Regions from separate parts of the Shewanella sp. Koi 1 genome, predicted to be linked through region 4. Evidence: predicted binding sites of a transcription regulator. Region 4 holds the regulator's gene; each other region holds the start of a gene.
What was found. The regulator FliA, encoded in region 4, starts transcription of late flagellar genes. The targets are predictions, from matches to a motif close to CTAAAGNTNNNNNNNNNNNNGCCGATA.
Positions count from the first base shown of each region.

Region 1: the regulator FliA is predicted to act here: its motif matches at 4,580-4,606, upstream of ACUZ8J_RS10180 (VC2046/SO_2500 family protein).
Region 2: the regulator FliA is predicted to act here: its motif matches at 2,495-2,521, upstream of ACUZ8J_RS03405 (DUF5610 domain-containing protein).
Region 3: the regulator FliA is predicted to act here: its motif matches at 5,719-5,745, upstream of pomA (flagellar motor protein PomA).

Region 1 covers NZ_JBREJM010000001.1:2,297,973-2,306,090, forward strand. Annotated here, with positions in the region: gene uvrB (excinuclease ABC subunit UvrB) at 1-1,576, shown strand, start outside; gene rrtA (rhombosortase) at 1,720-2,337, opposite strand; gene queC (7-cyano-7-deazaguanine synthase QueC) at 2,334-3,053, opposite strand; gene queE (7-carboxy-7-deazaguanine synthase QueE) at 3,242-3,910, shown strand; tRNA gene ACUZ8J_RS10165 (tRNA-Tyr) at 4,092-4,176, opposite strand; tRNA gene ACUZ8J_RS10170 (tRNA-Tyr) at 4,307-4,391, opposite strand; tRNA gene ACUZ8J_RS10175 (tRNA-Tyr) at 4,431-4,515, opposite strand; gene ACUZ8J_RS10180 (VC2046/SO_2500 family protein) at 4,641-5,129, shown strand; gene ACUZ8J_RS10185 (DUF406 family protein) at 5,368-5,655, shown strand; gene ACUZ8J_RS10190 (putative bifunctional diguanylate cyclase/phosphodiesterase) at 5,844-8,027, shown strand; gene ACUZ8J_RS10195 (YchJ family protein) at 8,107-8,118, opposite strand, start outside.
Region 2 covers NZ_JBREJM010000001.1:742,428-750,545, reverse strand. Annotated here, with positions in the region: gene ACUZ8J_RS03420 (hypothetical protein) at 1-299, shown strand, start outside; gene ACUZ8J_RS03415 (glutathione S-transferase) at 307-903, opposite strand; gene ACUZ8J_RS03410 (ferredoxin--NADP reductase) at 974-1,723, opposite strand; gene ACUZ8J_RS03405 (DUF5610 domain-containing protein) at 1,853-2,461, opposite strand; gene ACUZ8J_RS03400 (histidine phosphatase family protein) at 2,631-3,224, shown strand; gene ACUZ8J_RS03395 (FMN-binding glutamate synthase family protein) at 3,236-4,726, shown strand; gene ACUZ8J_RS03390 (hypothetical protein) at 4,871-5,077, shown strand; gene ACUZ8J_RS03385 (hypothetical protein) at 5,118-5,375, opposite strand; gene ACUZ8J_RS03380 (ABCB family ABC transporter ATP-binding protein/permease) at 5,458-7,254, opposite strand; gene ACUZ8J_RS03375 (hypothetical protein) at 7,702-7,878, shown strand; gene aroG (3-deoxy-7-phosphoheptulonate synthase AroG) at 7,929-8,118, opposite strand, start outside.
Region 3 covers NZ_JBREJM010000001.1:1,463,290-1,471,407, reverse strand. Annotated here, with positions in the region: gene ACUZ8J_RS06520 (DUF423 domain-containing protein) at 1-7, opposite strand, end outside; gene ACUZ8J_RS06515 (alpha/beta fold hydrolase) at 95-766, opposite strand; gene ACUZ8J_RS06510 (transcriptional regulator GcvA) at 747-1,658, opposite strand; gene ACUZ8J_RS06505 (hypothetical protein) at 1,835-2,068, shown strand; gene thiI (tRNA uracil 4-sulfurtransferase ThiI) at 2,198-3,652, opposite strand; gene ACUZ8J_RS06495 (flagellar motor protein MotB) at 3,869-4,789, opposite strand; gene pomA (flagellar motor protein PomA) at 4,793-5,560, opposite strand; gene xseB (exodeoxyribonuclease VII small subunit) at 5,875-6,114, shown strand; gene ispA ((2E,6E)-farnesyl diphosphate synthase) at 6,117-6,998, shown strand; gene dxs (1-deoxy-D-xylulose-5-phosphate synthase) at 7,020-8,118, shown strand, end outside.
Region 4 covers NZ_JBREJM010000001.1:3,274,297-3,282,414, forward strand. Annotated here, with positions in the region: gene ACUZ8J_RS14395 (chemotaxis protein CheW) at 1-1,287, opposite strand, end outside; gene ACUZ8J_RS14400 (protein phosphatase CheZ) at 1,303-2,040, opposite strand; gene cheY (chemotaxis response regulator CheY) at 2,054-2,437, opposite strand; gene ACUZ8J_RS14410 (RNA polymerase sigma factor FliA) at 2,485-3,198, opposite strand; gene ACUZ8J_RS14415 (MinD/ParA family protein) at 3,191-4,072, opposite strand; gene flhF (flagellar biosynthesis protein FlhF) at 4,077-5,453, opposite strand; gene flhA (flagellar biosynthesis protein FlhA) at 5,465-7,564, opposite strand; gene flhB (flagellar biosynthesis protein FlhB) at 7,683-8,118, opposite strand, start outside.

The DNA.
Region 1 (8,118 bases), 980 kb from region 4:
GGGCGATCCCGATTCCTACATGAAGATGCTCTTGCATCTACGCCAGGGCGATACCATGGGGCAGCGGGATATTCTTAAGCGCTTGAGTGAGCTGCAATATACTCGCAACGATCTCGAGTTGCAGCGCGGTACTTTCCGCGCCCGTGGTGAAGTTATCGATATTTTCCCCGCCGATTCTGACCGCTACGGGATTCGAGTCGAACTCTTTGACGATGAAATTGAACGCTTAAGCGAGTTTGACCCGTTAACGGGGCAGATAGTTAAGCGTATCGCGCGCACCACAGTGTATCCGAAAACCCACTATGTGACGCCACGGGAAAAAATCCTCGAAGCGACCGAGTTAATTAAAGAAGAGCTGCGCGAGCGTAAGCAGTATCTGCTCGACAACAATAAGTTGATTGAAGCCCAGCGGATCCATGAGCGGGTGCAATACGATATCGAGATGATGGTTGAACTGGGCTATTGCTCCGGTATTGAAAACTACTCCCGCTATCTGTCGGGCCGAGCACCGGGTGAAGGACCGCCGACCTTGCTCGATTATTTACCCGCCGATGGTTTGTTGATTATCGACGAGTCCCACGTCACTGTGCCGCAAATTGGCGCCATGTATAAGGGTGACCGCTCCCGTAAAACCACGCTTGTGGAATATGGCTTCCGTTTACCCTCGGCGCTGGATAACCGGCCGCTGAAGTTTGAAGAATTTGAGCAATTGATGCCGCAGACCATTTATGTGTCGGCAACACCAAACCCGTACGAGCTGGATAAGAGTGGTGGTGAGATTGTTGAGCAAGTCGTGCGGCCAACGGGTTTGCTCGATCCAGAGTTAGAAGTGCGCCCGGTCAGCATTCAAGTGGATGATTTACTCTCAGAGGTGGCCAAACGCGTCGCCGTCAACGAGCGAGTGCTTGTCACCACCTTAACCAAGCGCATGTCGGAGGATTTAACTGAATACCTCGATGAGCATGGCGTCAAAGTCCGTTATTTGCACTCGGACATTGATACCGTGGAGCGGGTGGAGATCATTCGCGATTTGCGCCTCGGTAAGTTTGATGTGTTGGTCGGTATCAACTTGCTGCGTGAAGGTTTAGACATGCCCGAAGTTTCCTTAGTCTGTATTCTCGATGCGGATAAGGAAGGCTTTTTACGTTCGGAACGTTCGCTTATTCAGACCATTGGTCGCGCTGCGCGTAACGTCAATGGCAAGGTTATCCTCTATGCGGATAGGATCACCCAGTCGATGGCCAAGGCGATGGGTGAAACCGAGCGTCGCCGCGAGAAACAACACGCCTACAACCTTGAGCATGGCATAGTGCCAAAAGGCGTGGTCAAGCGCATTACCGATGTGATGGATATCGACGATGGCAGAGACACTGAAAAGGGCTATAGCCCATCGTCACTGGGTAAAGTGGCTGAACCTAAAGCCAAACGTTATCAAGCCGATGCGGCGCAGCTTAGCCATGATATCGATAAGCTCGAGAAGCAAATGCATGAACATGCGCGTAACTTGGAGTTTGAACAGGCTGCGGCCTTGCGTGATGAGGTGAAACGGTTACGGGAGTTGCTGATCACAGCCTAACAAAATCTAAGTCTTAGCTGAGGTAGACTCAGGACTTTGATGCTAATTAAACTGATCCCAAGCTTCTCTACCTAATAAAAAGCCGCCAATACAATAATGTAAGGCGGCTTTTTTATTGTATGGATTAATCAAACTTTGAGGTATTAGCGCTGCGTTTCCTTGGCGAATCTGCTTCGTTGGTACACAAACACCATAAGCGCGCAGACTAAGCCGCAGATCAGGCCGACTAAATGCGCCTCGGTGGCCACGCGTGCACCAATCATTGCGGTCACATCATCACTGGCGCCATAGAACTGTTCATGGCCGACTTTGACTATCACCCCGATCAGCAACAAATAACCCGAGCGCATTTTGCGGCGTATATCCTGCACTGCACCAAAGGTGAATAGGCCGTGTAACATGCCGCTCAGCCCGACATAGCCTAAGAGTTGCGGATAACCCAGATACAGGCCAATGCCTTCAAACAGACAAAGCAGGATAAACAGCGCGGTTACTCCGTTAAGTCGGTAATGAAAGTGGTGCAAAAACAACACTACCCATAATCCCGCTAGGTTCATCAGCAGGTGCCAATGATTGGTATGCAGCAGATTGCCTGTGATCAGACGCCACCACTGGCCGTCACTGATAGCGCTGCGGCGATAGGCGAGCAGGTTATCTATGCTCGGGGTAAAAAGTCCCGCAATATACAAGAGCGCGCAGAGCAGACTGACGATAAACGCCAGCCAATAGGGGCCGAGTTTTTTGAACGTCACCAGTCTCACGCCTGCGGTTTACCCGTTTCTGTTGCCTTGTCGAGCGAGGCCATCACCTCTGCTTTATTTTGCAGGTAATCCTCTAGGCCTCGTTTGCGTAGATGGCAGGCTGGGCAGTCACCACAACCATCGCCGACAATGCCGTTATAACAGGTTAGGGTATGGTGGCGAACTAAATCGAGTTGCTGGTATTTATCGGCCAGCGCCCAGGTTTGGGCCTTGTTGAGCCACATTAATGGGGTGATGATCTCAAGCTTTTTATCCATGCCTTGCACCAGTGCCGATTCCATCGCGCGCACAAAGTCGTGGCGACAGTCGGGATAACCGGAAAAATCGGTTTCGCAAACACCAGTGATAATCGCCTCGGCCCCTAATTGATAGGCGTAGATCCCCGCCAAAGTCAAAAATAGGATATTACGGCCGGGCACAAAGGTATTGGGTAAGCCATTTTCCATTAATTCGTGGGATACAGGGATCGCATCACGGGTGAGCGCAGAAATAGCTAACTCATTGAGTAAACTCACATCCATCACTTTATGGCTAGTGATCTTTAAGCGCTTGGCGAGGGATTTAGCAACTTCAATTTCTTCACGGTGACGCTGACCATAATCGAAGGTGATCCCGTGAACTTCATCAAACTGAGTTAAGGCTTGAATAAGACAAGTCGTCGAGTCTTGTCCGCCACTGAAAACCACTACCACCTTTGAAACTGATGCTGCTGACATAGGATCCACTTAAATTGACACATAAAATAGGGCGTAAGTGTAACTCAGGCGCTAGGGCTTGCAAACTCTTTGCTGGCGCGTGGCGACGGGGATGCGGCACTTGGTATCACAATGGCTGAGGCGGTAAAAACTTGCAGCTGCAGCTAAAATCCTCTATAAATGCCGCCCCAGAAAAACGGAACGCTAGCATGAATTACCCAGTCAACGAAGTCTTTGAAACCATTCAAGGTGAAGGTGTCTTTACCGGAGTGCCCGCCATTTTTGTACGTTTACAGGGTTGCCCTGTGGGATGTGCTTGGTGTGATACGAAACAGACTTGGGATCTGCTTGAGGAAAATAAGGTGTCACCCGAACAAGTGATCACCGTCGATGGCTCCGTGGGGCGCTGGGCTAATCATACGGCGCAGAGTCTTATTGAGGCGTTCAACGCTAAGGGATACACGGCGCGCCATGTGGTGATCACTGGTGGTGAGCCTTGTATGTACGATCTGAATGAACTAACTCACACGCTTCATGCTTCCGGTTTTGCCACTCAAATCGAGACCAGTGGCACCTTTGAGGTGAAGTGTGATGCTGATACTTGGGTGACAGTCTCGCCCAAGATCAATATGAAAGGTGGTTATAAGGTGTTAGCGCAAGCCTTGATCCGCGCCAACGAGATTAAGCACCCGATAGCGACCGAAAATCATATCGACGAACTCGATGAGTTACTCAAAGGGATTGATGTGTCAGCGAAAACGATTTGTCTGCAACCGATCAGCCAAAAACCAAGGGCGACGGAATTAGCCATGAAGGTGTGTATTGCCCGCAACTGGCGTTTATCGATTCAGACCCATAAGTACTTGAATATCGATTAATCGCCACTTAGCGCTATACACTCTTCTTGAACGCTCCGAATGGGGCGTTTTTTATCAGCTAAATCTACGGATTACAGACAATTGTTTTAAGTAAGCGATAAAAAATAACTTTGGATAAGCTGCAATGCTAGAAAGAAAACTTGGGGAATAAAGCGGTATAAAGAGTGAGATGAGAAAGAAGTGGTGGAGGGAGAAGGATTCGAACCTTCGAAGGCGGAGCCGTCAGATTTACAGTCTGATCCCTTTGGCCACTCGGGAACCCCTCCACATATTTTCTTCAACTTTTAAGTCCGACTCATCGAGTCTGATTTAAAAGTTATCTTAAATCTTGGCCGGATTTAAGGGTAAAGCAAGTCTACAGCGAACTAACGATTGACGAACCACATGAGATAAAAGTGGTGGAGGGAGAAGGATTCGAACCTTCGAAGGCGGAGCCGTCAGATTTACAGTCTGATCCCTTTGGCCACTCGGGAACCCCTCCACGAGTATCTTTTATAGCATCGCTAATTGTTAGTGCAAATGGTGGAGGGAGAAGGATTCGAACCTTCGAAGGCGGAGCCGTCAGATTTACAGTCTGATCCCTTTGGCCACTCGGGAACCCCTCCTCAATTGCGGCCGCCATAGTAGTCAGAAACGTTTGGCATGTAAAGTCTAAATATGAAAATTTTCCTAAAGTTCTGGTTCAACTGGTCGATTAACTAACAACGAGTTGTTTTAATGATGTTTTTTTATGCAGATCGATGTTCCTTTAATCAACGAAGCCCAAATTGGCTCCCGCTTAAATGCGGCAATCGAACACAACAGGCGAGGTGAGTTCGCCCTGTTGCTGTCGCTATTGTCTGCAGACGCGAGGGACATGGCGCAGTTTCAATGGAAAAAAGAGCTCGATAATGCTGAAAAATTACAACGCCAGTTTGAGTTACCCCCAAAGCAAGCGCTTGTGGCGGATTTATCGACGGATAACAAGGTTACCGACAATAGTGCTGTTTTTGCCGAGCAAGGGGCGAGGGCGTTTCAACTGCAACAGGCATTGCGCCCAGAGGCATTAGTGATCCGCGGTGGTGAGCCTATCGCGATGGCCGAAGCCTTAAGCAATTGCGATCTCACCACACGTCTGCGCCAACGTGGCCAGTTGCCATCCCCGAAAATGGACGTCATGCATTTTGCCGATCAACTGGCGATTCAACGTAACTTAGTGCCGTTATTGGCCAGCGCCTAACGAGTATGTCGTCTTGATTTCTAGTCGCTATCGGGCTATTAAGCAAGATGCTGTCTTTAAAAGCACAGGTTGGGATTAAAGGAACTTGTTGGCCAAATAGCCTTCAACTGTGTCGATGCACAATAATAAGCGTGAGCTAAAGCTGAGTCTCTGCCGCCACTGTTACCTATAATAAGGCGTTAATGATGCTGGTTTAAGTTGATGCATCACCCTTACAGCGATTAGAGAGGAAAAACAGATGAAAGGTATCATTGCAGGACAAGCGGCTACCGTAAACGACACTTGCACCGATTGCGGCAGTTTTGTGGATATTGGCGCTGTGATTGACGAGCAGGATACAGTGCTGGAGTTATCCTTCGCGGGTGCAGAGGCTGAGGTCGAAGCGACTAAGATGTTGGAGCGGGCTAGAGCGCGTTTTAGCCAAACCCAAGGGAATATTGTGCAGGGTGAAGCGGGTGTTACCCTCAAGCTGGTCTTCGATGTGAGTGTCGAGAAAATGATTTTCCAATTAGAGAATGGCCTATGATGCAAGCGACTGTGAGCACCGTTAGCGTTAATTTGTAATAAAGTGTGGCCGATGTTGCTGTTTTAAATGTAGATAGTGTAATCTGCATCAACAAAAATAAAGATAAATAGGCTCTATTAACACGCTTCTTTAGTGTGTTAGTCGCAGCAGTACCGTTTTACCCAACACGAAGTTTTGTAGGGATCAGAGTGAAGCGACGTCAGCATCAGCATTTATTAGAGTCTTTAGTGCATTCCACGGCTAAACAGCAGGGTGATTTTACTAAGACCGCGGAGTTAGCCACTGAGCTACTTTGCCAAAATTTAGCCGTTTCTCTGGTGTCGGTTTGGATTTTTTCCGCCGATCAATCGAGCCAATCCCTAGTGGCGCAATTTGGCGCTATGGCCCTACAAGACACTTACCGTCCTTCGCAGTTGCAGACGCTACCGCGCTATTTAGATGAACTTAAAAATCATCGCCATATCGATGCGAGTAATACGCTTATCGATCCGCGCTTGACTGAGTTAGTCGATAACTATTTTATCCCTCGGCAAATTTTATCTAGTCTCGAGATTGGCATTCGCATTAATGGTCATCTCGAAGGCGTGCTTTGCCTTGAGCGAGCGCAACTGACTCACCATTGGCACGACAGCGAAATTCACCTTGCCTGCCAAATGGCCGATCAACTGGCCCTCACGCTGGCCACCAAACATACCTATGATAAAGAAGAGCGCTTAAGCCTGTTTCGCTGTGCCACCGAGCAGTCTCGTCAAATGAGCATGCTGATTAACCTGCACACCGAAAAAGTGGAATACGTGAATCAAGCCCACGAGGAGATCACCGGCTTAGCGCGTGAAAAAAGCATAGGCACCAATTTACGCGAGTTAAGTTTCTTTAAGCAGCACAGTGAATTAGCCGAGCAGACCTTGGCTAAAATTTTCAGAGGCGAGCAGGCTAAAGGCGAAGTGCAATTTAATCGAGCCGATGGCAGTCGCTACTGGCTCAAGTATGTAGTCAGCCAATTTATCACCGATCGCGGCAATCATTACGCCTTAGTCTCCGGCGAAGAAAGCACAGATGAGCACAACTATAAGGCGGAGCTTGAGCGTTTAGCCTGGCGTTGTAGCCTCACTGGGCTGAATAATCGTAGTCACTTCAATCGCGTATTGGAGCGCACCACCAATGGATTGTTGCTGTTGGTCGATTTAGTCGCCTTTAAGCGTTTCAACGATACCTATGGTCACGAAAATGGCGACAGCTTGCTGATTGAAATTGGCCGGCGCTTAAAACATTTCTCTGAAATTAATAAGGCGACCGAAATTGCCCGCGTCGGTAGCGACGAGTTTGCCGTGTTGCTTACCGATGATAACGCGGTTTACGATCTGGATTATTTCAGTACCCGCCTATATCAGCATTTAGCCATGCCGATTTTAATCGGTCGTGAGCAAATCGAACCTAAACCCGCACTGGCGGTTGTCGATATCGCCTCGGTGGCGAATCTGTTCGCGCCGCTGACCTGCGCCGATATTGCGGTGCAATACGCGAAGAAGAAAAAGGGCACAGCTATTCAAGTGTTTAACAGCACCTTGCTCAGTGCCTTTAAGGAAGATGCGCAAATCGAGCGTGATTTGCATAGTGCGATTCGCGGCCGTCAATTCGAACTTTATTATCAGCCCTTACGGGATCTGGAGCAGAAAACCTATATCGGTGCTGAAGCCTTGATCCGTTGGCATCACCCGAAAAAAGGTGTGCTGTATCCCGGCGCCTTTATCGATATTGCCGAGCAATCTGGGATGATAAATGCCATTGGCAGCTGGGTGCTTGAGGCCGCGTGCCGACAATTGAATATATGGCAGCACCATAATGCCGATTTAAGCATGCATGTTAACGTGTCGGCGCGGCAGTTTTTTAGCGGAAACCTGTATGAGCAAGTCTGGCAACTGCTGACGCGCTATCGTTTAAAGCCTAAAACCCTGATCCTTGAGATCACCGAGACGGAATTGATGGGCGACATTCGCCATGCCACGCTCTTATGTCAGGAATTGGCAGAGCTGGGTGTGGGGCTGGCCATCGATGACTTTGGTACGGGTTACAGCTCGATGCGCTATCTTAAACAATTCCCGATCAGTAAGTTAAAAATCGACCGCTCCTTTATCTCCGATCTCACCATTAGCCGCGAAAGCCAAGAAATCGTCTCGGCCATTATTGCGATGGCGAGCGCGCTTAATATTTCCTTGACCGCCGAAGGGGTTGAAACCGCCGAGCAGGAAGCGTTTTTAGCCAAGAGTTTTTGCCATCAGGCGCAGGGGTATTTATACAGTCCTGCGTTGCGAGAGCCCGAATTTGCGCAATTCTTATTGGAGGCAAAAGAACCTAATCTTGTTACGCATTAACCAGTTAGATTAGTCGTACAGGTGATATAAAAACAAAAGGCAATCAATAGATTGCCTTTTGTTTTATCTGTGGACTTGGTTAACCCTTCAT
Region 2 (8,118 bases), 2.5 Mb from region 4:
AACGACATGCAGAGCAAGATCGCCGCTTCCACTGTGTCAGTATCGAAAATGACGGTAGTTGTTGTGATCAGGTAGATGAGCTCAAAGGGAAACGTTTTCTATCAAAGGAAGCCCCTGAGCTTCCCATGGAAGAATGTACTATTGCCAATTGCCAGTGCCGCTATCAACACTATGATGATAGACGCCAAACCGGTAATGATCGTAGGGTAGATTACGGCATAACCAAGGATCTCTACGGCGCGTTTGGTGAACATAATCGCCGTGAGACCCATAGAGGCCGCCGCTCGTCAGACCATTAAACACCTTTTACGCTGGGCGAGTTTCCACAAACGCTGGGAGATCGCGCATCTCACTAAACCAGAGCGAGGTCGCGGGAGCCACTTTACGCCAATCGAGTTCTGGATGTCTGAAATCCACATAATCTAATAAGCAAATTAAGGCTAATTGTGGCGCCTGAATCGTTGCCTGAGTGATCACACTCTGATGTTCCATTTGCATCAAACCACGCAGCAGCGCTTGCTCAAAACGCGATGTCCAAAAGGCCGATCTCACCCCCTCCTCTTCACGCATTTGTTCTTGGCGCAATTTTACTGCGCTATCAATCAGACCTTTGATCATCGAATATTGGCACTGTAATACCCAATTATTCACTTGGCCACCGAACATCTGCTGCTCACCTAATTCGGCGTCTAAATAGCGCATAATCACTTCGCTATCGAAGATAGGCACACCATCGTTGGTGATGAGGCAAGGGATCTGCCCAAGCGGGTTAACATCGAGCAGCTCGGCGGTGTTTTCCATCGGATTGACTAACACTTCTTCGATATCATTAATCCCTAAATAACGGATTAATGTGCGAACACAGCGAGCATAGGGTGAAGCGAGGGAGCAGAGCAACTTCATCAAAAAATCCTTCTATATGACTGACATTAAAACGATTAAGACTAATTATTTGTCATTAACACTCAACCAATTACCAATACTTCTCGACGGTAATTTGTCCCGGAGCGCGGCGTAAATTCTTTGCGAGTCCCTTGTCGAGCAACGCGGCCTGTGCGCCACTGATCATCCCCGGATTACCACAAATCATTACCTGTGAATCCGCCGCGCTGAGCGCTAAACCGACTTTAGCCTCAATCTCTCCCGAGACTAAGCCATCGGGGATACGACATTGCAGTGCATCGTCAAGCTTTTCACGGGTGACGGTTAAACACAGGATAAACTGATCAGGATATTGCACCGAATAAGCCTTTAATTTATCGAGGTAAGCTAAATCTTTAGCTTCGCGGACACCATAGACAAGTACGACTTTTTCGAAACGCTGCCAAGGCTCTGGCGTATCGAGCATAGATAAAAATGGCCCCACGGCCGTGCCCGTGGCTAACAACCATAAGTGACAGCCTTGCCCTGCACCCTTAGGGATCTCATCTAAAGTCATAAAGCCTGTGGCTGTGGGAGTGATCTCGATTTCATCCCCGATAGCAAGATTTTGTAATTGTGGGGATAACTGGCCCTCTTCTACGGCGACAGCCAAGATTTCGGCATAGGGTTTATCGGGGGAATTAACCAGGGAATAGGCTCTAGCGACACGCTTATCATCTTGCAGCTGACTGAGTTTAATAAATTGACCCGGAATAAAGGGCACCAGTTCGGCCGCTATCCGCAGCGAAAATAATTTATCACTCCAATCAATACGTTCAATAACACGTCCCCTAGTCCACATAACTCGCCCTCAAGCAAAACGTTAAATAGACCCCTAGCATAGACTGTTCTCTGCGCAACAAAAACCCCTTATTGCAAGGGGCTTAAGACAAGGGAAATGGCTACAACATTGAGTGCTAAGCGCGGGACATTATGCGCTAGCCGTTTGTGTCTCATCTGGTTTCTTATTGAAGCTATCTCGGAAGGCCTGCAATCCCTCTTGCACTAATCCATAGGTTTTATCGACGCCATCGGCGATATCCCCTTGCAGCACTTTAAGGCCGGACAAAATATCCCGCGCCTCCTTAAAGCCATTATCGATAGCGCCACCTATGATGCTCATAAAACTGTCAAGCTGATCATTTAGACTCATATTCGAATTTTGCTGTTGGTGAATGCTAAAAAATTGCGTCGCAAAACTCACTATCCTATCGGCCGTCGCCTCGGGAGAATAATCGACCTGATTGTCATAGTTAGTTTGAGTCGCATTTGGCCCCATCGAAGGCGCTAATTCTTTATCTATCGCTTCAATTGCCGCGCGATAAAGTAACGCCATGGATTGATCACCGGATTTTAGACTCACTTCTTCCTGTGCCGACAAAATAGCCTGGTTCATTAGCTGCTTACTGGTTTGGTATGCAGTTTGTTTTCCGGGCGCTTCCACATTTTTCGTCTTTTCACTATTAGCAGCGGCATTGTCAGCATACTTCTTATGGGGCGTAGAAGGCGTCTGTACCTGTGCAGGGTTGTTGATTTCCATGATGCTAATCCATTCAATTTGGGACGACTTTATTATCGACCAAAAATTGAGCAACTTTAGTAATTTTATAAATTGCAGTACCATCACAATCTAAGGCAATGATACCCATGATGAATCGACTCGCCTCAGCGTCACACTTGCATACGCCCATTAGATAAGGATATACGGCATGGCAATTCCCCAATGGTTAACAGTGGTCAGCCACTCCTTGCGCATCACCTGCTTCAATGCCCCTCGGCTATTGCACACTCTGCTGTTAGGCCTGTTACTCTTTACCGGCATTGGACTCAGCCCCATCAATCAAGCTTTTGCCGATAATCGATTGATTATTTTGGTGAGACATGCCGAAAAAGCCGAAGCTCCAGCGGGCGATCCTACACTTTCAGATGATGGCCATGCACGCGCCATCGCGCTGGTTAGCGCCTTGCAAAGGACGCAGATCTCGCAACTGATCGCGACCCAATATCAAAGAACCCAGCAAACCTTATTGCCTATGTCTTCAGAGCGGCATTTACCCATTACCGTGGTTGCTGCAGAAAAACCACTCGAAGCCCATATTCAGCAGATTGTTGAACAAGTACATGCCGTTAAAGGTAACAGCTTAATCGCGGGGCATTCCAATACCGTCCCACTGATCATTAAGGCCCTTGGCGGCCCGGATATTCCCACTATCGCAGAAGATGATTACAGCCAGCTGTTTTTACTCTCCATCCATGATGGACAGCCAGCGAGCCTTATCTCCACCCGTTATGGACACAAATAGAGGATAACAAGATGCAAGAACTCAATTGGTTTATGTGGGGACTGGACCTCTTCTCAGGACTCTTTTTAATTCTCATTGGCTTAGGCGCCCTCGCTGTCGTCTATATGTACATCGCCGACAAGCTACAAACCAAACAGGCTGTACGCCACAACTACCCTGTGATAGGTCGCTTTCGGTATTTATTTGAGAAACAAGGTGAGTTTTTTAGACAATACTTTTTCGCACAGGACAGGGAAGAATTACCCTTTAACCGCGCCGAGCGGAGCTGGGTATATCGCGCCGCGAAAAACGTCGACAGAACCATCGCCTTTGGGTCGACACGCCCGCTAGACAGCACGGGCGCCATCATGTTTATGAATACCGCCTTTCCTACTCAAGATGAAGATATCACTCCAATTCTGCCTCAAACCATTGGCCCCCATTGCCGTGAGCCCTACACCACTAAGGCTATTTGCCATATCTCCGCCATGAGCTTCGGCGCCCTATCACGCCCTGCCGTCACCGCCTTATCCCACGGCGCAGCGCAGGCGGGATGTTGGTTAAATACCGGTGAAGGTGGCTTAAGCCCTTACCATTTAAAAGGCGGCTGCGACTTAGTCTTTCAAATTGGTACCGCTAAATATGGTGTACGTAATGAGCACGGCCATTTAGACGATGACAAGCTCAAAGAGATAGCCGCACACCCTGAAGTTAAAATGTTTGAAATCAAAATGAGCCAAGGCGCCAAACCAGGCAAGGGCGGTATCTTACCAGGAGTCAAAGTCACCGAGGAGATCGCCAAAATTCGCGGTATCCCGCAGGGCCATGATTCCATAAGCCCCAATGGTCATATCGAGTTTAAAAATGTGGCTGACATTCTGGATATGATTGCCAGAGTGCGTGAGGTCACGGGTAAACCCACTGGCATTAAGGCCGTACTTGGGGACGTGCAGTGGCTTGAAGATTTTTGCGATGAAATTGAGCGCCGTGGCGAAGCATCCGCCCCGGACTTTTTTACCTTAGACAGCGCTGACGGCGGCACGGGCGCCGCACCTCAGCCCTTAATGGATTACGTGGGGCTGCCACTCAAAGAAAGCCTGCCCATACTGGTGAATATCTTAATTCAGCGTGGGCTACGTAAACGCATTAAAGTGATCGCCTCGGGCAAACTCATAGTGCCATCGAGGGTGGCTTGGGCGCTCGCCTTGGGTGCGGACTTTATCGCCTCGGCCCGTGGCAATATGTTTGCCCTCGGATGTATTCAAGCGCTGCAATGCAACAAAGATACCTGTCCGACGGGTATCACGACTCACAACAAGAAACTCCAGCAAGGTCTTGATCCTAGAGATAAATCGACGCGTGTTGCCAACTATAACCATAACCTACACCACGATTTAGCCTTGATAGCCCACTCCTGCGGGGTGACAGAGCCAAGACAACTCAAGCCATCCCATGTGAGGATTGTGCTCGAGAGCGGTTTGTCGGTTTCATTGGATAAGTACTATTCCCATATCAATCAATAAGTAATCTAACTCTGTATGCATTTTGTACGACTTTCGTCTAAAGTTAATTTAGCAAGAGGTAATTTGAATGCGTATCACAAAAGGGGTAAGATCCGTGATGCACGCATGAGATTAAACAACTGCATATTAAGTTAAGGAAACACTGTGAAAGCAAGCTTTGTAAGCCATATGCCCGACAGTAAGACTGCCAGCACAAGCTGTAAGAGCTGTAATCGCTTGACCGAGATCGAAGGCGAACTAGTGTGTTTTCGTGAAGGCCAAGTCATTCGGCTCACGCGAATCGATGAATCGACCACCAAATTCAATCTGTTGTGTGAAGGTTGGAAGGCAGAAAAACCAAAGGGAATATAATTTCTTATATTCCCTTGTTTTGTTTCAGCAGTGATACTCTCTAATACCCACCACGAATATCTGCATTATATTCATTGGTTTTACGGATAATCCCAGCTAATTCAAGTTCTTGATTCAATTTTGCCAGAGTTAAACGTCTTGTGGTCACTTTAAGGCCTGCATTTAACTCTGCGTGAATGCGTTGTAGCGAATCATAATCCACACCGCGTTTTTTAAGGGTTGCCATAATCGCAAACCAGTCTGTGCTTACTTTCTCTTCTCTGCCTTCAATATTGACTCTTAATGCCATATTTTCCATGCCAAGCACCTCTTATCATTATTTGCTTGGATTTGAGTATAGAGAGCCGAACCTGAATAAAAACTGAATTGTCCCAACGCTGTTACACTTCTACCGAAAGCTGTTGTTGCTCATTTTGTATGCGCCACAACTTAGCGTATAAACCATCCTGAGCCAGTAAAGACTGATGATTCCCCTGCTCAACAATTTCCCCTTGGCTTAAGACCACGATCTGGTCGGCATCGACTATGGTCGATAACCTATGCGCCACGACTAAGCTGGTATGCCCTTTCGCGACCTCGCGCAGTGCCGACAGAATCGCCTGCTCCGAACGGCTATCGAGGGAGGATGTGGCCTCATCAAACACTAACACAGGAGAGCCTTTTAGAATCGCCCGCGCAATGGCCACACGCTGTTTCTCCCCGCCCGAGAGCTTTAAGCCCCGCTCACCCACTTTGGTATCCCAACCTTGGGAGAGCGACGCGATAAAATGCTCTAAATGTGCGAGTTTGATGGCATGGCGCACTTCTTCATCCGTTGCATCGGGGCGGCCATAACGAATGTTCTCCACTAAGGAATCATTAAATAACACAGTATCCTGCGGCACTATGGCAATAGCTCGGCGCAGTGCATCTTGGGTTAAGTGACGAATATCTTGCCCGTCAATCAAAATGCGCCCTTGCTCCACATCGTAAAAACGGAACAGTAACTTGATGAGTGTTGATTTCCCGGCGCCACTATCCCCAACAACCGCGACTTTTTTCCCCGCCGCCACCTTAAAGCTGACGTTGCGTAGTATGGGCCTGTCATCGTAGCTAAAACTCACATGTTCAAAACTAAGCTCGCCGCGCTTAGGCTCAAAATCTAAGGCATCGGGTTTATCCACTATGCGCGGGTGCTTATCGAGCAGACTGAACATCCGTTCGATATTGGCTAAGGCGCCACGGATTTCACGGTAGACAAATCCCAAAAAGTTGAGCGGCATAAAGAGCTGCATCATAAAGGCATTGATCAATACAAAGTCACCTAGGGTCATCTCATTATTGGTCACTTTATAGGCGGCTAACGCCATCATCGCCGTCATCGCCAACGCAATAATCAGCGCCTGCCCACCGTTGAGGGCAAATAGCGATAGACGATTCTTACGTTTAGCCACTTCCCATTGATCTAAAGCTTGGTCATATCGATCCGATTCATACTTTTCATTATTAAAATACTTCACGGTTTCATAGTTGAGCAGGCTGTCGATGGCGCGGGTATTGGAGAGGGAGTCGGCTTTGGCTGCATCGCGGACGTATTCGGTGCGCCACTCAGTCGCCACCACCGAAAACCAGATGTAGGCCATCACAGAGGTAAAAGTGATCGCGGCGAAGGCAATGCCATAATTAAAAAAGAAAATACCAATAACCATGGCGATTTCTAGCAGGGTCGGCACTATGTTAAACACCATAAAGCGCATCAAGAAGCTCACGCCACTGGTGCCGCGCTCAATATCCCTCGACAAGCCGCCCGTGCGCCGCTCTAAGTGAAAATCCAAATCGAGTCGATGTAGGTGATCGAACACCGCCAAACCTAAACGGCGAATGGCCCGCTCAGTGACACGGCCAAAGAGTGTGTCGCGGATTTCACCCGTGATCACAGTTAACAGTCGTACCGCGCCATAGGCTAATACCAACCCGATGGGCACACTCAAGGCCTGCGCGGTCTTATTGGCATCCAAAGTATCGACTAAATCTTTAAGAATAAAGGGCAAGCCCACGCTGGCAAGCTTAGCGACGATAAGGCAAGACATGGCCAATGCCACTCGGCCCTTGTACTCGAGCAAATAAGGCCAGAGCAACTTAACTACGTGCCAATTGAGCTTATCGATGGGACCTTCAAAATACAGTGTTGGGCGCATATGTCTAAACCTTTGCCAAAGTCGCTCAATTGTAGCAGCATGGCGCATGTTAAGGCGAAACCAAACATGGAAAGTTTGAATAAAATCAATCAGATTTTTCTGACAGACAAAAAGCGGCCATCTTGGCAAAATCTCTCTGGCTTATCGAAATAAAAATGTCATGCTAACGACTTACGCTCAGAGAGTTCGCAACGCGAATATTAAGGTGAAAAAATTCTGAATCAAGCTTGGCTTTATCAGAACAGTAACCGTTAAAATAGGCCTAACATCAAGGGTTCTACTGTTGATTATTTTGTCGGTTTTACCCAAAATGCCCTATGGACTTAAGATCGCTAGCAGCAGGATTTGCAAATCTCTGGCCGTAGATCCGTGTGTAAATGCCGTGCAGCACTCGTTCTGCGATAACACTAACGATAATTCTAATAAATTAAGATCGAAGGAAGCTTTATGTTGGATTCCGCTAAAGTTCAATACCCGCCATTACCACTGATCCAAACTTGGGTGTGGATGATGATCGAATCAGGCAATCCAGAAATTCAGGACAAAGGCAGAAATAACCTCATTGCAGCTTTTGGTAGCTTGGCCAAAGCTAACGAATACTTAGCTGAAATGAGCAAGAAATAATAAAAATAAAGGCGCCAGGATAGCGCCTTTATTTTTGAGCTTTTCAGGACTTAGACCCGCTGGCGGCGTGCAATAACGCTCTGATTTAACACATCTAACAGATGCTCGGTATCATCCCAGCCAATACAGGCATCCGTAATACTCTGGCCATAACATAGCGCCTGGCCTTCAATCAGATCTTGGCGACCTTCCACTAAGTGGCTTTCAACCATCACACCAAAAATCGCCTTATTACCCGCG
Region 3 (8,118 bases), 1.8 Mb from region 4:
TACGCATCTTTACCTCCAAAAACCAATAGGCTTTACGACAGACGACGCTCTAGCAATCATGCCTGAGCACTTTAGGCCACATTAAGAATAAGCACTAACCAATAAATTTTGTCGATAAATCAACAGCAAATGCAAGGTTAGCCGCTTCGGTCGTGCCTGACGACTTTCTTGGGACAAAACTATGATCCCCATCGGCTAAGTATTCAATTTGGATATCGCGCTTAAGCGGCCAGCTAGGGATTTGCATCTTACCGCCAAACTTATCCCGCTCACCCTGTAGCACTAACACGGGCACTTGGCAGTCGTTTAGGGGTTCTAACCTGGGTTCACCACCCTTAAGTGGAATAAAGGGATAACCTAAACAAATAACTCTGTCGATACGGCTCGCTTGCACACTATCGCAGGCCAGTAACGCCGCCATGCGTCCGCCCATAGATTTGCCCATCAAGACCACACGCTTAACCTCAGGCTGAGCATGTGCCACATCGAGCATCTCGCTAAAACAGGTAAGTAACTTTGGCGCTCTATCAGGTGGGCGCTTTTTACCATCCACGGCATTGGCCTGCATATAGGGAAAGTTAAAGCGCATCACTTGAAATCCATTTGCGACAAGACCTGCTGCAATTTGGCACATAAAGTCTGAATCTCGATTCGCCCCAACACCGTGGGCAAATAAAATCAAGGTCTCTGATGGCTCACCTTCTAACACATAGGCACTAGGCACCACATCCTCGTTGACCAAAGGATTATCCGGGCAACAACTCACTGCGTGACTCCTCGGCAAACATATCTAACATCCACTCACGGAACGCAACCACTTTACCCAGCTCGGCATGATTCTGTTGGCAGACGAGGTAATAGGCATCTTTGCTCACTAACACTTCTTGGAATGGGCACACCAGTCGACCCGCCTTAATATCGGGGCGAGCGAGTACGCTATAACCTAAGGCCACACCTTGGCCATGGGCAGCCGCCTGCAAAACGAGGGAAGAGTGACTGAAAATCGGCCCTTGGTTGACGTTGATATCGTGAATGCCACATTGTCTAAACCAAGCCTGCCAATCGTGACGGCTCATATCATGCAGCAAGGTGTGGTGCTTTAAATCTTCCGGCTTAGACAAGGGCTTAGGGCCGTTTAACAGCATGGGCGAACATACAGGGATCAGCACTTCATTACGAAGTTTATCGGCGCGAAGCCCAGGCCAATTACCTAAACCATAATAAATGGCAACGTCGACATCGTCGGTTAAAGAGCTGGCCTCTGTGTCTACCGCCTTAATTCGTACGTCAATGTCTGGATTTTTTTCACTAAACTTCGACAGGCGCGGCACCAGCCACTGAATAGCAAAGCTTGGCGACATGCTCACGGTTAACGAACCAATGGCGCTACGCGCAAGCAGCCTGTCGGTCGCATCCGCCAGTTGGGTGAAGATATCTTTAATATCGAGAAAATAGCTCTGGCCTTCTTCGGTCAATAGCAGCGAACGATTCTTTCGGCGAAATAATTTTAATCCGAGAAAATCTTCCAGCGCTTTAATTTGGTGACTCACCGCAGCCTGAGTCACAAACAATTCTTCAGCCGCTCGAGTAAAGCTCAAATGCCGTGCGGCGGCCTCAAATGCTTTAACCGCATTCAGTGGTGGTAAGCGTCTTGACATAGTGATCTCTATCTCAATTTTTAATTAGTTTTTCTAATCCGTATTGTTACATTTAATCGTTTGTAAAGGCCAGCGTTTTTGATTAAATTTTGCGCCAACGAAACACATGAGTTGGACAATCTCGAACGGGTGATGGGAATGTCTGACAGCAATACTTTGTCAGCCCGGAGGCGACTATGTTCAATTTAAAATCTGCTTTTGCGTTAGTGTTAGTCAGCGCACTCAGTGCCAATGTCAGCGCAAATGTTATCGATGCAGAAATTATCATCGACACCAGTGATTTACAGGCAAGCATCAATGCCGAACTGACTGCGACGATGGAAAAAATGCATGAAGAAGCGCTGCAGGATCCTACCTTATTGCTTGCCGATGAAGTGTTACCGGCCCAGCAAGTGGTCAAGACCGAATAAATTGCACTGCTTATCCGTAAAATAAAAGCCGCATTCCAATGCGGCTTTTTTGTATTCGTTTACCTGCGAATTGGCGCATTAAGGCCAAAGTTGATGTTTGGCCTTAGCTCGCGTTTTACTGGCTATCGCTTAAGGGCGGTAAACCTTAACATTGTGATAACCTTGCTCAATCAGGTATAGCGCCTGTAATTTACTCATCACCCCACGCTCGCAGTACAACAGGTAAGTCTTCTGCTTATCGAGATCGGCAAATTGAGTCGCTAATTTGAAGAAAGGAATGCGCTTGATTTCCACACCTTCAATCTCCAGCGGCTTGTTCTCTTCTTCCTCTGGAGCGCGAATATCAATCACCACTTCATTGGTGTCGATAGCAACAACGGTTTCAGTTTCAGTGATACGCGTATTCATTTGTTCTGCTATCTCCCTGATATCAATGGCCACGGCCTGCTCAACGATACGGTCAATCAAGTCCTCAGAGAATTTGGTCTCTTCGGCCTCAACCTTGGCCAGTACCGCCTTCACGGTTGGCTTTTGCGAAATCACACCGCAATACTCGGGCATGGATTTAGCAAAATCTTCAGTGCCGATACGGCGGCATTCGTTGATGATGTCCTGCTTGTCCATGGCGATCAGTGGGCGCAGGATCAACATATCGGTACAGCGGTCAATCACGTTTAAGTTAGTTAAGGTTTGGCTCGATACTTGGCCTAAACTCTCACCTGTGACAATCGCCTGAATGCCCATACGCTCTGCGATACGCGCTGCAGTACGCATCATCATACGCTTGAGCACCACCCCCATTTGACCGTTGTCGATTTTCTCTAAAATCTCGGCCACTACAGGCTCGAACGGCACAGATACAAACTTCACCTTGTGGGATTCACCATAGGTTTTCCACAAATGGTAAGCGACTTGTTTCACGCCAATTTCATGCTGCGCGCCGCCGAGGTTGAAGAAACAGTAGTGGGTACGAGCGCCCTTCTTAATAAATTGGTAGCTCGACACGCCTGAGTCAAAACCGCCCGAAATCAACGACAATACATCTTCCTGTGTCGCCATTGGGAAGCCACCTAAGCCTTCGATACGCTTGGTCACCATATACAGTTTATCGCCCTCGATTTCGAGGTTAACTGTCACTTCTGGGTTCTTTAAACGAACACCAATCGCATCGGTAAACTGGTTTAAACCACCACCGACATAACGCTCGACTTCGATAGAGTTAAAATCGTGGGAGCCAGTACGTTTGACGCGCACACAGAAGGTTTTACCGGCAATTTGGTCACGGTAAACGGGTAAAACTTGCTGGTAGATATCATCAACTGAGGTAAAGCTGTATTCATCCACTTGCACCACATGGGCGATCCCAGGAATACAGGCTAAACGCTCACCAAAGGCCTGAGCTAATTCAGGTTTATCATTTGGCACCTTTACCCAAATACGGTCCCATTGACGTTGCACTTTGGCATCTTCATCAACTTTTTTGAGCACGTTACGGATGTTGGTTTCAAGCATTTTGGTGAAGCGCATGCGCACGGGCTTGCTCTTCATCATGATTTCTGGGTACAGCTTTACAATAAACTTCATGGGATTTCCGCGGGCAATTTTGTAAACAGCAAAATTGGTTAAAAGAATAATCGCCGGATTATAACAAACTCACGGCGATTGGCGCACCTGTTTCCACACTCGGACTGCTCGTGGCGTGCGCTTATGCACAGTTGAACTTATAGTCAAAAAATCACAAATAAAAAAGCCGTGAGCAAGTCACGGCGTTTTTATCGAATCACAGGTTTGGTTTAAAAGCTATTTACCTACTTGAATTTCTTCGGATTCTTTGGCTTTACCCTGTTCAATGGCGATCTCAACTCGACGATTTCGTGCGCGGTTTTCAGGTGAGTCATTGGGCACGATTGGATTATTCGACGCCATACCGACCACTTTCATCCGCTTAGGATCGAAGCCCTTCACTTGCAGCAGCACATCGGCCACCGCCACAGCGCGTTTACTGGAGAGATCCCAGTTCGAGCTATAGAGCTCATCACTTATCTGCATATCATCAGTGTAACCCGATACCGTGATGATCCCCGGCACATCTTTTAGCAATTCACCGACCGAGCGCACCACGGGTTTAAATCGCGGCTGCAGGAAGCCAGATCCTGAGGCAAATGAGCCCTTCTCACGGATACGGATAATGATTTGCTGCCCAAGTGACTCAATTTCGATCGCCCCATCGGTGATCTCATTATTGAGTTCCTGTGCCATTTTCTTCACTTGCTGATTGATTTTATCCTGCGCCGCCGCGGCTTCGGCCTTCACCGCATCCGCCGTTTCTTGGGCCGTCGCCGAGGCTTCACCGCCCCGCTGTGAACCATTTTGCTGCTGCACACCACCCGCGCTATCGTCTTCACCCGCTTGATAATCCAATACAGGCTCGGTCATTTCGTTGGTTTGTTGGTTAATGATTTCAATCGGCGTGGGATCGGGGCGACCAGGGCGAAACTCCAATGCAATCACAGACGTCCCCTTAGGAATGTCTTTGACTTCGACCTTGTTTTGCACCCCGAAGGCATACTTCATCGAGCCTGCGATCTGCTTAAACTTCATCACGTCCATTTCGGAGAATGACAGCAGCAGCACGAAGAAACACATCAAGAGGGACATCAAATCGGCAAATGTTGCCAACCAGAGCGGCGCTCCGGGCGGTGGACAGTTGCACTTAGCCATGGGCTACTCTCCGTCCGTTGTATCGATTTTCCGCTGTTTTTCAGCAAGATAATTCTTCAAGAAACCTTCAATCACCCGTGGGTTTTGGCCATCTTGAATGGCTAATACCGCATCCATAATCAGGTTGCGGTTAAGCATTTCTTCACCCATGCGTAGGGTGAGTTTATCGGCAATGGGAATACACACCATGTTGGCGACCACGGCGCCGTACAGCGTCGTTAACAAGGCCACCGCCATCGATGGACCAATCGATTTAGGATCCGACATGTTGGATAACATGGCCACCAAGCCCACTAAGGTACCAATCATCCCCATCGCGGGGCCAACGTCACCAAAGGCCCTAAAAATCGCAATGCCGTTGCGATGGCGCTCTTCTGTAAGGGCAATGTCTTTTTCAAGTGCGGCGCGCACCACTTCACCATCGTGACCATCGACCAACATATCGACGGCTTTTTGCATAAAACTGTTGGAAATTTGCGCTTCTTCGAGGGCAAGGAATCCGCCTTTACGGGCGGCGTCCGCCATAGTCACGGATTGCTCGATAAGATCTTCAGGCTTATCAATCTTAAACATAAAGGCTTTGACGGCGATTTTTACCGCCCCCAAAAACTGTTTGAGATTGAATTTCATCATTACAACGAAGAATGAACCACCGAACACGATAAACACTGAGGGGACGTCGATAAAGATTGCCAGGCCGCCGCTGGTCATCATAGCCCAAAGGATAAAACCAAAGCCCCCGACTAGTCCTATAACTGTAGCTAAATCCACAACGGCTCCTCAATATTCGGTATAAACGACATGATACTGACTCTATTCGCAAAATAATACAAAATGTCATCCGCATAGGGATTACACTTTGGTTTTAACCTGAGCCTTACTCTATGATGTCAAAGGATGATTATAAGCATAATGCTATTATTGTCATTTATCGGACAAGCACTAAGCAAGTTTAGCGACAATTTCTATTTTCTGAAAAAAATTCAGCAACAAAGCGTGCTATTGAGCAAATATCCGTCGACTGAATTTGACCCTTGAGTCGCCCTGATATACCTTGTGTCCGCTCTTTCAAAGGAATTATTAACGTGGCGAAGAAACCCGAAAATCTCAGTTTTGAAGAATCCCTTGGTGAACTCGAGCGCATCGTTGCCGAATTAGAACAGGGCGATGTCTCTCTGGATGATGCGTTAAAACAATTTGAACGTGGCATCAATCTGGTGCGTAACAGCCAAGCAAAACTCGAGCAAGCTCAGCAAAAAGTGGCCATTTTACTCAAGCAGGATGAAAATGCGCCCCTCTCTCCCTATGCCGTTGAGGGCGAATAAGCGTGTTAGTCAATGCAATAAAAGAATATCAACTACGGGTTGATGACCAATTAAAACAACGTTTCAGCACACTCGAAGACACTGCGCCACAATTAAAGGCCGCCATGACTCACGGCGCGCTGTTAGGCGGTAAGCGTATTCGTCCCTTCTTGGTTTACAGTGTGGGGCAAATGTTTGGCGTGTCGCTTGAAAAGCTCGACGCCTGCGCCGCCGCCATTGAGTGTATTCATGCTTATTCGTTAATCCATGACGATTTACCCGCCATGGACGATGACGACCTTCGTCGTGGTCAGCCCACAGTGCATATCGCCTTCGATGAGGCGACCGCCATCCTTGCTGGGGATGCTCTGCAAACCTTAGCCTTTGAAATTGTTACCGAAGCAGTACCAGGGATCAGCAGCGAGCAGCATATCGCTATGGTGAGAGCGCTGGCGAAAGCCTCGGGCTACCGTGGTATGTGTGGCGGCCAAGCGATTGACTTAGCCTCAACCGATAAGCTCATCGACCTTAAGGCCCTAACTCAACTCCACAATATGAAAACGGGCGCCCTTATCAGCTGCGCCGTTGAGTTAGCCTTGATTGCCGCTAATGCGCCAAAAGATGAATATCAGACTATGATGGAATTTGCCCATGCGGTAGGACTTGCCTTCCAAGTGCAAGACGATATTCTGGACATCATTGCCACCACGGAAGAACTCGGCAAACCCCAAGGCTCAGACGCCGAGTCCAATAAGAGTACTTTTCCGCAACTACTTGGACTGCAAGGCGCCAAAGATACCGCCGCGCAACTGATCCAAGAGGCACTATCAGCGCTGGCTAAATTGCCATACAATAGCCAGTTAATCGCAGACTTCGCCCGCTATATCATTGAGCGAAGAATATAATAAGAGACGAAGTATCTCGCTATGAGTTTGGACATTTCACAGTTTCCCGTGTTGGCTCAGGCCAACACTCCTAATGAACTCCGCCAGCTTCCTCAGGCCCTGTTACCTCAATTGGCCGATGAGTTGCGGGAGTTTCTTCTTAAGTCCGTTGGCATGTCCAGCGGACATTTTGCCTCTGGACTCGGCACAGTCGAACTGACTGTTGCCCTTCATTATGTCTATAACACCCCGTTTGATCGTTTGATTTGGGATGTTGGCCACCAAGCCTACCCCCATAAAATCCTCACCGGTCGCCGCGACAGAATGCACACCATTAGGCAAAAGAACGGTTTACACCCTTTCCCTTGGCGGGAAGAAAGTGAATACGACACCTTTAGCGTCGGACACTCTGGCACATCCATCAGTGCCGCATTAGCCATGGCCGTTGCCGCCGAAAAAGAGCAGGCAGGCCGTAAAGTGGTTGCCGTGATTGGCGATGGCGCCATGACGGGCGGTATGGTGTTCGAGGCCATGAATCACGCGGGTGATTTGCACAACGATATGCTGATGGTGCTGAACGATAACGAAATGTCGATTTCAGAAAACGTCGGCGCGCTCAATAATCATTTAGCGCAACTGATGTCGGGCCGCCTCTACACCACGATTCGTGAAAGCAGCAAGAAAGTGCTCAAGGGCATGCCTGTCATCAAAGAGATGGCCAAGCGCACCGAAGAACACCTCAAGGGCATGGTTGTACCTGGCACTCTGTTTGAAGAGTTAGGCTTTAACTATATCGGCCCGATCGATGGCCACGATGTCGACGCCCTAGTGGAAACCCTGCGCAATATGCGCTCTCTAAAGGGGCCACAAGTGCTGCACATCATGACCAAAAAAGGTCGTGGTTATGAACCGGCCGAGAAAGATCCTATCGGTTGGCACGCGGTACCTAAATTTGACCCGTCACAGTTTAAGAAACCAGCTACTAAGCCGGGACTGCCGACCTTCTCCCAAGTGTTTGGCAAATGGTTATGTGATACTGCCGAACAGGACGAAAAAGTCTTAGGCATTACCCCTGCCATGCGTGAAGGTTCGGGCATGGTGGAATTTTCGCAGCGCTTCCCGAAACAATATTTCGATGCCG
Region 4 (8,118 bases):
TTTCATCACTGCGCCTTGTAAGTCCGCAGTAACTAAATCCAAATTCGCAAGCGCTTTAGACATTTCTTCGTCATCACGACTTATGCCTAAGCTTACCAAGCGGTTACGCACCAATACTAACTCACCCACCATGTTCATGATCTGGTCAAGTCTTGCGGTGTCAACCCGAACGGTTGTTTCACCTTGAGGCACATTAGCAGAAGCTGCTGGCGCCACTTTGGCAGGCGCTTTTTCAGCAACTGCAACCTCAGTTTTTACTGTTGCCGCTGCAGGCGTTGCTGTCGGCTTAGATGCAGGCGTAGCAGCATTAACCTTAGGTGTGACAGGCGTAACTGGTGTAGGAGCAGTTTGAACTGTTTTCGCAGGCTCAGTTTTGGTGATAGGTTTAGCCGGAGCGCCACCTTTTCCATGCAATTCATCCAGTAACCGTTCGAATTCATCCTCTGTGATTTCATCAGAATCGACAGGAGTAGGAGGTGGAGGTGGAGTCACGGCTTCAGCCTTAGGTTTTACTGGCGCAGCCGCTTCAACTTTACCACTAAATTTGCCAGAGCCATGAAGTTCATCAAGCAGAGCCTCGAACTCATCGTCAGTAATATCATCACTGGCACTAGCAGGTTGTGCTTGAGCTTTAATACTTGCTGAAACCGCTGGAGTCGCTTCAACTTTTGGAGACGTTACGCCGGGGCCTTTCCCTGAACCATGCAAGGCATCTAATAAAGCTTCAAACTCAGCTTCGTCAATTTCATCAATACTAGAGCTGGTTGAAGCGCCATTTTCAGCAGGCATTTCCTCAACAACGGCGACCTCGACAACGGGTTCAATGATCGGTTCTGGCTCTGGCTCTGGCTCTGGCTCAACTTCTGCACTAACTTGCCCCATTTCTGAAGGTAATGGCTCACCAGAACTGAGCATTTTCAGTTTCGCAAGTAAGGCAGGATCGGCAGGTTCTTGTTGCTCCCCTTGCTGGGTTTGAGCAAACATCGTATTTATCGCATCAACGGCTTGAAGAATGATGTCCATTAACTCAGCGGTGACGCTACGCTTACCTGTGCGTAATAAATCGAATGTATTTTCTGCCTCATGGCAGACATCAACCATGGGAGTCAGACTAAGGAACCCTGCGCCGCCTTTTACGGTGTGAAACCCCCTAAAAATGGCATTTAGCAAGTCAGTATCATCAGGATTATTTTCAAGGGCGACAAGTTGCTCTTGAAGCAACTCTAATATTTCCCCCGCCTCAATTAAAAAGTCCTGGAGTATCTCTTCATCTACATCAAAGGCCATCAAATTGACTCCCAGTTAGAAACCCAGACTCGATAGCAGATCATCCACCTCGTCTTGACCCGTTACGACATCTTGACGAAGTTCGGCATTCATTATCGGCCCTTCAGCTTCAATATTATTTTTCTGAGTAATCTGACTCTCAATTATTGGCTGCTCACCAAACACCGTCAGCATAGACACCAGATTACTTTCAACTTCCATCACTAGATCGATTACCCGACGGATCATTTGTCCTGTCAGGTCTTGAAAATCCTGCGCCATCAATATTTGGTTGAGCAATTCACGTAATCGGTTTGAATCCAGTTCACTACGCGACATCAAATGCTGAACATTGTGACAAAGCACTTTAAAATCACCGAGTGCAATTTCACGACGCATTAACTTATCCCAAGATGGCATCACTTGCTGGATATTCGCGGTTAATGCATTCGCTAACGGCAAGCATTCTTCAACTGCATCCATCGTTTTATTTGCAGCTTGCTCCGTCATGTCAATGACATAACTCAGCCTTTCCTTAGCATCGGGTATTTCAGTATTAGCTAACTCAATCAAACGATTATCGATTTGGAAATCCATTAATGCGCTGTGTAGTTGCCGAGTCAGTTTTCCGACTTCGTCAAAGAGCTCTCTTTGGAGTGGAGCAGCGAGTTCCCTAAATAAATCATCCGCTTGAGTTTGTTCATTAGCGTTCAATAATTCAACTAAACGCTGCGCTTGCTCGAGCGTGATGAGCCCTGATGTTTGTGACTTCATAGCTCATCCCTGCTTAAGCGAGTCGTTCGAATATTTTATCTAACTTCTCTTTTAAAGTTGCTGCAGTAAAAGGTTTAACGACGTAGCCATTCACTCCTGCTTGCGCAGCAGCGATAATTTGTTCGCGTTTTGCTTCAGCGGTCACCATAAGCACAGGTAAATGCTTAAGGGAGTCATCTGCTCTAATTGCTTTGAGCAAATCAATCCCCTGCATTCCAGGCATGTTCCAGTCTGTGACGACAAAATCAAAATCCCCTTTTTGCAACATTGGCAAGGCGGTTGAGCCATCGTCCGCTTCTTGGGTGTTGTTAAAGCCCAAGTCTCGCAACAAGTTCTTGATGATCCGTCTCATTGTCGAAAAGTCATCAACGATGAGAATCTTCATATTCTTGTCCAAGGTTTCCTCCGGTGAGCTGACATTCAGTGCTCAATTAATAATTATACTTATGTCCAATGCTTGAGTTTGCCTTTGAGTCGCAACATTGCCTGACTTAGAATCTGGCTAACACGCGATTCGCTTACCTCAAGAATGGCGCCAATTTCTTTTAAATTCAATGCTTCATCGTAGTACAACGATAGCACTAGCGCATCTCTTTCGGGCAATAATTTTATTGCCTCTACAAGTGCAGAATGAAACTGGGTCTCTGCCAACACTTCAAACGTACCATCACTAACATTATCGCTTGTAGTAAGTATATCCTGTGATACGCCTAAGTCCTCTATCCCTATGATTTTACCAACAGAAACATCGTTAAGAATATGATGGTACTCATCTAGCGTCATATCAAGTTTTTCTGCAATTTCTGTGTCGCGTGCATCACGACCCAGCACTTGCTCTAACTCATCAATGGCATGAGCAATTCGACGATTATTACGGTGGACAGAACGAGGAACCCAATCGCCACGACGGATTTCATCCAACATGGCACCACGGATCCTTATGCCGGCGAAGGTTTCAAACTTTGCACCTTTACCGCCATCAAACTTAGATGATGCTTCTAATAACCCCATCATCCCCGCTTGAAGCAAGTCATCGAGCTGCACTGAAGCAGGTAATCTGGCGAGCAAGTGATGTGCAATTCTTTTAACCAACGGTGCATACTGTTCAACGATTGACGTTTTATTGTCTAAACAAGTATACGCTGCGGCTTTATTCACTCGTTTTTTCCTCTTGAAAATCTGGTCGCTGAACTAATCGCTCAACGAAAAACTCCAAATGCCCACCAGGTTGCTGGGGTACTGGCCAGCTCATAATTTTATTCGCTAGACCATGGTAAGCAATCGCTGCAGGAGATTTAGGATAAGCCTCAACAACAAGCTTTTGCTTACGTACCGATTTACGCAGATTCTCGTCAAACGGTATCGTTGCCACTAATTCAAGTGCCACGTCTAAAAATCTGTCGGTCACTTTACTGAGTTTAGCAAACAATTCCATACCTTCGCGCAAACTACGCACCATATTTGCAACAATTTTAAAGCGGAAGACGCCGTGTTCACGGCTGAGGATTTTGATTAACGCATAGGCGTCAGTGATTGAGGTTGGCTCGTCACAAACAACAACTAGCACATCCTGTGACGCACGGGAGAAACTGAGCACCATATCTGAAATCCCCGCCGCGGTATCGACGATAAGAATATCAAACTGGGTACGCATCTCACTGAAAGCACGAATTAACCCCGCATGTTGCGCAGGACTTAATTCGACCATACCTTGAGTACCAGAGGTTGCGGGGACAATGCCAATACCTTTAGGACCGCGGACAATAATGTCGTCCAGCTCAGCATCGCCTGAGAGTACATGGGAAAGGTTACGTTCAGCACGGATCCCTAACATGACATCGACGTTTGCTAAGCCAAGGTCGGCATCAAGCACTAAGACACGCTTGCCCTTTTCGGCTAATGCTACTGCGGTATTGATGGACACGCTGGTTTTACCCACGCCACCTTTACCACCCGTAACCGCGATTACTTTCACTTTTTCGTTATAGGGTTGATTCATCATACGTAAACCACTTGCTTGATCCAGGGTCATAACTCTACTCAAATGCACAGGTCATATTATCTGACCACGCTGTGTCTGGTAACGATTGTTGTTCAGTGTTTTCTAAGGCCGCTAATGCTTGCTCTGCGAGCAGTAAAGTATCGGCAACTTTCATATCTTCGGGCACTCGCTGCCCATCCGTAACATAACTTAATGGCAACCCACTTTGGATCAACACACTTAATGCACCCGCTAACGACACGGACTCATCGAGTTTGGTGAGTACAACACCAGATAATGGAATGCGTTTAAAGTGATTTACAGCATCCTGTAGCACACGGCGCTGTCCTGTGGCAGACAGTACCAGATAACTGCGGATAGGTATTCTGCTATTTGCAGTTAAATTATCAAGTTGCTGGTAAAGCCGCATATCTCGTTGGCCCATTCCTGCGGTATCTATCAATACTAGCTTGCGATTTCTGAACTGATACAGTATTTGCTCTAGCTCAGCAAGATCATGGGCTTGCTTAACTGGGCATCCCATAATTTTGCCATAGGTTGCCAATTGCTCATAGGCGCCAATACGATAATGATCTGTAGTGATCAAGGCGACTTGATCCGCACCATGATGGGCTGCGAAACGAGCCGCTAATTTGGCTAAGGAAGTGGTTTTGCCTACACCCGTTGGACCAACCAGCGCCACCACGCCACCTTGCTTAACGATATCATCGCCTTGATTATCAAGCATATTCGCTAGACTTTGTGGCAAGGCACGAACCAATTCTGCCGGAGTATAGTGTTGACTAAGCGCCGCTAACTTGTTCGCGACCGCAGGCGAAAACTCAGCTTCCAGTAACTTTGACTCCAGCATGGCACCCACAGGGTCGATACGCTTTTTGTGTTCAGTCATCAGCGCAGACACTTGATGAGTAAGCAAATTGCGTAAGGATGCTAACTCATCACGCATCGCTTCGATATCCGCATTTTGCTTCTGTGAAACCTGTGGCTTCTTATCGAAAGCATGGCCCATATCTCGTCGCTCAGCTTTTGGCGTTGCAGGAGCTTGTAGACCTTGTGCCCACGCAGGCAGTTCGGCGTCTTGCTGTTGATGGGTGAGCTGTTGGTTTAAACGGCTTTGTTGCTTCTCGAGCAATGCTTGGAGAGAGTCCGCTGGTGCCGATGGTTTTAACTTAGTTTCAGCGCGAATCGGCGCTTTAGCACCGAGCGACACTAAGTCATCACTCACATCCATAAAAGTCGGTGCAGCGGCAGGCGCCTTCGCTTTGGGCTCGTCATAGTCAACGGCGGCCACAATCTCAATGCCGCCATTTACCTTTTTATTCGACATAATCACGGCATCGGAGCCGAGCGTGTCCTTCACTTGGGCCAGTGCAGCACGCATGTCTTTGGCAAAAAAACGTTTAATCTTCACTTATGCGTCCTCTACTGGCCGACGGCAGACACTATGCGTATTTGCTTTTCATCGGGGATTTCTTGGTAAGAAATCACTCTGAGATTAGGAATAGTATATTTAACAAAGCGAGACAGTGTCGCACGTAACATACCTGACGTTAGCAAAATAGCGGGCTGACCAACCATTTCTTGCTTTTGAGCGGCATCCGCTAAGGATTGCTGCATACGCTCTGCAAGACCAGGCTCGATATTTGGGCCATCGCCACCGGTTGCTTGCATTGACTGATGCAACATCTGTTCCAACTCTGGCGCCAAAGTTATGACAGGTATTTCAAGTTCAGGACCCGAGATCTCTTGAACTATCATGCGCTTCAATGCGATACGCACTGCCGCCGTTAACACTTCAGTATCGTTACTCTTAGTGCCGTATTCTAACAAAGTTTGCACTATGGTACGCAAGTCTCTGACAGAAACTCCTTCATTTAATAGGTTTTGCATCACTTTTACGACATTTCCGAGCGGCATCACATCAGGAATAAAGCCATCCACCAGCTTAGGCGAATGCTTGGCAAGCATATCCATCAGTTGTTGCACTTCTTCGTAGCCTAAGAGCTTCGCCGCGTTATTCGTCAATATTTGGCTAATATGGGTAGCCACCACTGTCGCAGCATCCACCACGGTATAACCTAAGGTTTGTGCATGTTCACGCAGCTCAGGGGCAATCCACACGGCTTCGAGACCAAAGGCTGGATCACGCGTTTCGATACCATCGAGCTTGCCATAAACTTGGCCTGGGTTGATGGCGAGTTCGCAGTCATGGCGAATATCCGCCTCTCCAACCACCACACCCATTAACGAGATGCGGTAGGCATTAGGTGATAAATCGAGGTTGTCACGAATATGCACCGCAGGTACCAAGAAGCCTAGCTCTTGAGAAAGTTTTTTACGTACCCCTTTGATCCGGCTAAGTAATTCACCACCTTGGCCCTTATCGACTAATGGGATCAAACGATAACCCACTTCCAGACCGATAGTGTCAACATGGTGTACATCGTCCCAGCTAAGTTCTTTGGGTTCTCTTTCGGCTCTTTCCGTTGGGCCCGTTTTGACTTGCTCAAGGGCTTTGGCACGTTTGGCTTCATTACGTTTGAAGATAAAGTAAGCCGCACCAGCTGTGATCACGGCAAAGCTTAAAAACGCCATATGTGGCATGCCAGGCACAATACCCATGACAAAGAGTACACCAGCCGCAATACTGAGCGACTTGTGACTGTCAAACATCTGACTGATCAGCATCTGGCCCATATCGCCAGATTCATTTTGACGGGTCACCATCAACGCCGCAGCGATTGACAGTAATAGACCAGGAATTTGCGCGACGAGACCGTCACCAATGGTTAACAGTGTATAAATTTCAACGGCTTGGGAGAATGTCAAACCGTGCTGCACAATCCCGATAATAAACCCACCGAGAATGTTGATAACCAAAATCATGATACCGGCAATCGCATCACCCTTCACAAACTTAGATGCACCGTCCATTGCGCCATAGAAATCGGCTTCGCGGGTCACCTCGGCGCGTCTGGTTCTGGCTTGATCTTGATTAATAATACCTGCGTTCAAGTCGGCATCGATGGCCATTTGCTTACCGGGCATCGCATCTAAGGTAAAGCGAGCACTCACCTCGGCAATACGGCCAGCACCTTTAGTCACAACGGCAAAGTTGATAATAATCAAGATGATAAATACAACTAGGCCCACGGCATAGTTACCGCCAATCACTACGGAGCCGAAGGCCTCAATTACCTTACCGGCGGCGTCACCACCATTGTGACCTTCGAGTAATACTACACGGGTCGATGCCACGTTAAGCGCGAGTCGCAGCAATGTCGCGACTAATAAAACCGTTGGAAAAGCAGCAAAGTCTAAGGGTCTATCGGTATAAATCGCGACAAGAAGAACAATCAAAGCCAAGGCAATGTTAAAAGAGAATAAAACGTCGAGTAGAAACGGCGGGATAGGCAATACAATCATAGCCAATGCAGCAAGCACTAGCATTGGCGTACCTATGCCCTTGAAAGAGCTCAGTTTCAACTGTTTTACTTGGCCTAGGGAGGCTTTAACATCCATTCACAGATACCTAAACTTTGACGTATAACAGCCTGAAAGCAAAAAACGCGCCAACCGCTAGCGCTTCAAGTCGTGGTTTTATCTCTGTGAACGAGCTCTTCGTTAACCTAACACTCAACTAGTGCTTCAGCTCGTCAGGAATGGGTTGATTAGCAGGGATTGGAATTGGTTTACGGCCACGACCTTTTTGGTACTGGCGTAACTGGAACACATAAGCCAGCACCTGTGCCACCGCGGTAAATAGGCCCTCAGGGATCTGCTGCTCAAGCTTAGTGGTGTGATAAATTGCCCGCGCCAGCGGTGGTGCTGAGACAATCGCAATGTTATGTGCCCTTGCCACTTCACGGATTTTAAACGCGACTTCATCCACTCCTTTAGCGATAACAAAAGGCGCTGCAGAGCGCTTCACATCGTATTTAATGGCCACCGCATAATGCTCAGGGTTCACCACAATCACATCCGCATTGGGAACTTCGGCCATCATGCGTCGCTGCGCTAACTCACGCTGCATTTGGCGTACTCGCCCTTTGACCTCAGGTTTACCTTCGGTGTCT